2 linked regions of the Prosthecobacter sp. genome follow. The protein of the gene in region 1 interacts with the protein of each later gene in a pairwise test. Links are inferred from orthologs where the notes say so. Each region holds a gene or a part of one and is shown in the gene's direction. Other genes may lie near its edges.

What was found.
Region 2: the proteins of ruvC (region 1) and ruvA interact in binary tests that used the Escherichia coli proteins (3 or more experiments, as listed by UniProt). The link is inferred for Prosthecobacter sp. from one-to-one orthologs.

Annotation. Positions count from the first base shown.
Region 1 is NZ_JAXMIH010000012.1:12,145-15,318, forward strand. The notes cover bases 1-2,856. They hold ruvC (crossover junction endodeoxyribonuclease RuvC), read left to right. Parts: upstream 1-1,079; coding sequence 1,080-1,634; downstream 1,635-2,856. Other genes in these bases: U1A53_RS15145 (hypothetical protein), read left to right, coding at 1-591; U1A53_RS15150 (hypothetical protein), read left to right, coding at 602-1,078; U1A53_RS15160 (SET domain-containing protein-lysine N-methyltransferase), read right to left, coding at 1,642-2,220; U1A53_RS15165 (peptidyl-prolyl cis-trans isomerase), read left to right, coding at 2,397-2,856. Outside these bases: more of U1A53_RS15165, read left to right, coding at 2,857-3,174.
Region 2 is NZ_JAXMIH010000010.1:241,449-244,697, reverse strand. The notes cover bases 2-2,932. They hold ruvA (Holliday junction branch migration protein RuvA), read left to right. Parts: upstream 2-1,129; coding sequence 1,130-1,735; downstream 1,736-2,932. Other genes in these bases: U1A53_RS13565 (cytochrome c), read right to left, coding at 1,790-2,932; U1A53_RS13575 (hypothetical protein), read left to right, coding at 2-1,056. Also shown: more of U1A53_RS13575, read left to right, coding at 1-1; more of U1A53_RS13565, read right to left, coding at 2,933-3,249. UniProt on the Escherichia coli protein: The RuvA-RuvB-RuvC complex processes Holliday junction (HJ) DNA during genetic recombination and DNA repair.

The DNA of each region.
Region 1 (3,174 bases):
CTGCCAAAGATAAGCTTCCCCAGCAGAAACACCGTGGCCAAGCTGGTTCCCGGCATGGCCGAGACGGACAAGATGGATGCCGAGGATCCGGATGTGCCGTTCAATTCGCGTGGCACGCTCGGTTTTGGCCACACCATCAGGCTGGAAGTGTATGAAGGCGCACGCAGCCCCGACCGCATTTATCGCGGCATCGCCATGGTGAATGCAGAGGGCCTGCTGCCGCTGGCTGATGTGGGCACCGCACGCGTCGGCGGCCAGCGACTGCCTCAGGCGGCCGATTCCATCGCCGCCGTGTTCCGCGTGGCAGGCCGCAACACACGGCCCATCACCGTGCAGATCATCTCCGTGGAAAACACACCTGTTGTCTCCATCAACGGCGATGTGCGCGAAGCCGAGTTCATCCCCGTCTTTAAAGACATGAGCGTGCAGCAGGCCGTCACCGTCACCGGCGGTCGCAAGCCCGGCTCCACCTCGCGCGGCGTTTATATCTCACGTCAGGGCCTGCGCCAATTCTTCACCTCGCTCGAAGCCGCGAACGACAAATGGACGCCGCAGGCCGGCGACATCATCACGCTTTCACCCGACATCTGATTTCCACGCCATGCTCGAATACACCGGAGGTGCGCCAGCCGCAGCACAAAGCCCCCTGAGTTCCTTGTTCAAAACTGTCGCCATCGTGCGCATCGGCACCGGCACGCTGCTCATGGCACGGCATGGCTTCAGCGCAGCGGTCAGCGCCTATCATTTCTTTTGGAAAGAACAGCCGTGGCCGTGGGTGCCTGCGTTTCATGATGCCGGACTGCCTTACGCTCATCTTCTGGCGCCCTTCACCGCCGTGATCGTCGCCGCCGTGGCGTTGAGCTGGATCCTTGGTTTTTTGACACGCTTGTTCGCCGTGCTGTTCCTGCCGGTCATCATCACCGCGCTCGTCTTGTTGCAGAAAGACGGCTCCGTGCAGGTCGAAGCCGCGTGGCTCTACCTCTTCATCACCGTGACGCTGCTGCTGTTCGGTTCCGGTGCCGTTTCCGTCGATCAATTGTTCCGCCTCGGCCAGGGCGGGTCGAACAAACGCCACTGAGATGGCCCGCATCGTCCGCAGTTCCGGCGCAGCACTTGCCGCCAGCGCGGTTGAGCGTGTCCTCGCCATCGACCCGGCGCTGCGTAAAACCGGCTGGGCGGTCGTGGAAAGCTCCGGCGGTGAGTTGCGCGCGCTGGCCTGGGGAGTCATTCATAACAAGCCTGCGCTGCTTCCGTCCGGCTGCCTCGTCGCCATCCACGCAGGCTTGAACGAGGTCATCCAGCAGCATGCGCCGACCGTGTGCGCCATCGAATCGACCATTTTCGTGCAGAGCTTCAAGACCGCCATCGTGCTCGGCACCGCACGCGGTGCCTGCCTCCTGGCCGCCGCCGAGCACGGCCTGCCCATCTATGAATATGCCCCGCGTGAGATCAAACAGGCCGCCGTCGGCCGTGGTGCCGCGCAAAAAGAGCAGGTCGCCTTCATGATCCGCGCCCAACTGCGCCTGCGCGAAACACCGGAAGCCGATGCCGCCGATGCGCTCGCCGCCGCCATCACTCATTTTCAAAACAGCGCCGCCGCCCGTGTGACGGAGCGTGAAAAGAGGCGGGTGTGAACCGCGCTCAGGCGCGCTTCTTCTTCGTTGTCTCCAACGGTGTGGCGTGGCCGTTCGTGCCATTGACCTTGAACTTCCCGCTTTTCACATCGCGTTCGAGCTTCTCCAGTTTGCGCAGCAGCTTGGGCCACTGCTTCTCTTCCACAATGAAGCCGACGCAGCGCTCGGTGCCGCAGCGGCAGGGATGCTCGTCCCAAGTGTCCACGTCGAAACCGTAGTTGTAGGTCAGTTCTTCGCCTGCCTTGATCTCGCGCAGGGAGTAGATCCAGATGTGGCCGCGGATGATGTAGGCCTCGCAATTGGGATCGCAGGAATGATTGATGTAGCGCGCCGGGTTGCGGCCTTTTGCGCCGTCAATGTCGTGGCGCTGGTTGAGCGTGAAGACATAGACCGCGGCGCAGCCGGTTGTTTTGGACTTGTGGATCAGCGCATCGCCACGACGGGAAGACTCCGCCTTGGTGATTTTTTCGCCGACGTATTCGATGATGGGGACATCATTGGGAATATCGCAGCGGGCGAAGATGCCACGGTTGTGGATGGAGGAGGAGCGGACGGTCCAGTAGCGTTTCGTGGGGGCCTGAGGCATGGGGGGTATGTGCGGACGACGGAAAAGGAGCGCATGAAGTGTGCCGGGCATCCCCATTGTCAAGGAACGAGGGGGGAATGTTTCCCAACGACGATCCGCAGAACGCAAACCACTTTCCGGTTGCCGCTGCGTCCCCCGGTGCCTTATTGCGCGCCCTTCAACCGCCCTGACCTCTCATGCTCGAATTCTTTCGCCGCCACCGCGGTGCCTTCCTCATCACCCTGACGATCATCATCATTGTCTCCTTCTCCGTCTGGGGAGGTTGGCGCACCGACAGCGGCTATGAGAAGAAAGCGCAGATCACCGATCATGCCCTCACCGTCTATGGCAAGGATTACACCATCGGCGATGTCCAGCGTGCGCAGCGCTCCCTCCAGTTCGCTCAGTATTACATGCAGGCCTATGAGCTGCCCTCCATGCTGATGATGCTTTCCTCCGACGGCGGCTTTGGCGGTGGCGGCCTGAACACGCTCATCAATCTCTTCGTGGCACGCCACCTCATGGAGGATCTCGGCATCCGCCCCAGCGATGCGGAAGCCCGCGCCGCCCTGGAAAAGCTGCCCGCCCTGCAAAACAACGGCAAGTTCGACGTCTCCCGCGCCCAGATGCTGGAGGAGAACGCCGGCTCCATGGGCTTCGAATCCGGCGACCTGCTCGGCATCATGAAGGACACGCTCGGCCTGCAAAAGCTCCAGGACATCGTAACCAAAAGCTACGTGGCCTCGCCGCTCGCCGCTGAAAAGCAGTACGCCAGCAGCTACCACACCTTCAAAGGCTCCAAGATCACCTTCGAGACCGAAGCCTTTAAAAAAGCCGCCGCCGTCACCGACGACGAGATCAAAAAGTATTACGAGGAGAACAAGGACGGCTACAAGACCCTCGAAAAGCGCGCCGTGAGCTACGTGCTGTTCGAAAACCCGAAGGATCTCGACAAGAAGCCGCTCGAAGAGCGCC
Region 2 (3,249 bases), on another replicon or contig:
TCCTCGGATGGAGGGAATCTGTTCGATGGCAAATACCATGTGATGAACACCTCCGGCTCCTCAGGGGAACTCGGTTGTTTCGTCTTCTCCCATGAGGCCTGGATATCCGCGGCCAGTCTGGGGGTGCGCGTTGCACCGCTGCGTTGGCGGCAGCGTGTTGCCTATGTCGGCGTTGCACACGGACACTCGGGCGGTGTGAATCTGGCGCAGTCAGGCAATCAGGGGGCCAACCGCCTTTTTTACAACATCCGTACCTACGATGTGCTCCAGCCCATGGACGAGGTCATTGATGATTTGAACGCCTTTCAGCCACGGGTTGTGACTGCGTATGCGAACATGCTCAAGACCTTGGCTGAGTTTCAGGAGCAGGGACGTCTGCGCATTCGACCGCAGCGTATTGCCAGTGGTGCCGAGGCGCTGCTCCCTGACGCAAGGGCCTATGTAGAACGCGTGTTTCAGATGCCCGTGACCAATCTCTACGCCTCGACAGAGCATCTGTACATGGGCATCACGCTTCCAGGAAGCGACGGCATGCATCTGATGGAGGACGACTTGATCTTCGAACTCAATGAAGATCACACCTGTGTGACGAATCTTTTCAACGACGCCATGCCGCTCATTCGTTATCGGATGAGTGATGTCCTCACCCCTGACCGGGGTCCAAGACAAGATCGTTACCCTTTCACCAAAGTGACGGCATTGGTTGGGCGGCAGGAGCACAATCTGGTTTTCATCAATCAGCATGGCGGTGAAGATTTCATCCATCCCGCCGTCATTGCCGAAATGCTGGTGCCCGGACTGAAGGCGTGGCAGGTGGTGTTGGAAAGCCTGGAGGCATTCCGTTTTCGCGCTTGTTTCGAGCATGGGATCACGGAGCAGCGCCGTCAGGCCGTCTGCGATCAAGTGAGCGACATTCTACGGCACGTTCTGGATGGGAAAGACATGCGCAACGTTCGATTCGAGATCGAATGCGTGGATTCGTTGCCCGCCGATCCGCAAACAGGCAAGTTCCGTCTGGTGCTCAAGACGCCGCATGACGCGAGCAAAGCAGTGTGACGGACTTCATCTGAATTGAGGGGGCATTTGAACCTTCGCTTGCACCCCGGCCTGCCAACGCCTTCATGGGCGCATGATCGCCTTTCTGCGTGGAATCCTGGCCGAAGCCCTGCCTCATCGTGTGACAATCGATGTTCACGGCGTCGGCTACGTTGCCCTCATTCCACTGACGACCTTTGACAAGCTGCCGCAGGCAGGGGCGGAAGTGCAATTGCTCACGCATTACCACGTCACGGACCGTGATCACACGTTGTTTGGCTTCATGACCTCGGATGAGCGCGATTTGTTTCGCTTGCTGATGGATCGGGTGTCCGGCATCGGTCCCAAGATGGCGCTCAGCGTGCTCAGTGGTCTGCCGGTGGCTGCTTTTAAAGATGCGGTGATCGCGGGGGATGTGAAAGCGCTCTCACGCATCAAGGGCGTGGGCGGCAAGACCGCCGAGCGCATCGTGCTGGAGCTGAAGGACAAGGTCGGCGTCGTCGATGCCTGGCAGAACGCCCGCACGGCCAAAGGCACACACGATCCGAAGCAAGAGGCGCAAAGCGATGCCGTGCTCGGTTTGATCGCCCTCGGCTACAAGCAGGGCGAGGCGGTCAAAACCGTGAACGAATTGGCAAAGCAGCCCAGCCTCGACACAGCCGACAAACTCATCCGTGAAGCGCTGCGCAGCATGAACTAGCCCAAGGAGTGGGGGCTTCCAGCCCCCACATTCCGGGATCTGGAGACCTTGCTCCTATTTCAAACTCTTGATATACAGAATCAGGCTCTCGATCTGTGAGTCGTTCAAGATGCCCGCGTAGATCGGCATGCCAGTATCGAATTTCTCGAAGCCCTTCACGACCTTGGCGCTCGGATTCGTGATGGACTCGCGCAAGTAGGCTTCATCGGCTTTCAGCTTGCCTTTCATGCCCTTGGCGATGTCGCGCTCGGCACCGAACAAGCCTTTCCAACTCGGTCCCACTTTGCCGACGAGGGTGCCGTCTGTGCTATGGCAGGCCATGCAGCCAAACATTTGATACAGGCGCTCGCCTTCCGCCGCCGTCGGCTTCGTTTGCGTGGTCGCCAGCGCCTGGCGCGGTGTGAGATCGACCTTCAAGCCTGCTTCAAAGCCCTCTTTGGCCGGATCAAATGTCATGAGTTCCCACGGCGTGAAGTAGGCGGTGTTTTGCGCGGGCAGGCCGTCCGCGCTTTTGAGTCCCCAGCCGATGCGCATCTGATGGCAGGTTTTCATGTCGGGAAAACCTACCAACACACTCAAGCCGTCCTTGCTGAGGTAGGCGCTGCTGGCGGTCATGAATTCCTGGCCGGTGCTGCCGTCCAGCTTCAAATGCGGCGAGCCGTAGTCGAAGGTGCGCTTGTAGTTCCAGCGCTCGGCGCTGTAGCTGCTCGGATCAGTGGCCAGTTTGGCATCGAGCTTCGCGTTGAAGCGCAGAAGCAGGCCCTTGTCTGTTGGCGTCACTTCTTTGAGCAGTACTCGCGGTTTGTCCGTGTAGCGCACGCGCACCAGACCGCTCAACTTCTTCACCACTGTGCCCCAAACTTGGAAACCGGTGACGTAAAGCTGTCCGTCCGCCGGATTCACGGTCGCGTTGAGCGTGGGGAAGTCGAAGTCGCGGGAAAAGCTCACCACCGCCGCCTGCGGTCTCGCAAAGCGCGAGTTCATCAGCACGCGGAAAAGTTCCGGCCGGTTGTAGCCGATATGGATGAGTTCATCATTCACCGGACCCATCTTCGCGCCCACGAGCCAAGTCTGTGTCACACCACTTGGGTTCACCGGATGCGGCAGCCACGTCAGCGGCTCGGTGATCGTCTCGGGATACCGCTCCTTTGGCGCAATCGTCGGCAGATGGCCGTAGAAGTGATGATCCGAGATGATGTGCAGCGGCGTGGACGGCACGTAGTTGCCCTGCTGATCACTCGCCGTGACCAGCCCCGTCAGCGGATGCACGCCGATGAACGGCTGGCGTAGGCCATAACCGATCACGTCAATTTTCTTCCCATTCGCCGCCACCTTGATCACGGTGCCGTTGTGCTTGCCACGCGTCGTGCCCTCCTGGCCGCCTTTGGAGATGTACAGCTCGCCCTTCGGCCCCAGCTTCATCGAGTTCGGAAACTCCCGCGTCTCCGCCGTCTGCGCGAAGAGGTTGCAGAACATCTCATAGCGGTCGCATTCGCCGTCGTTGTTCGTGTCCA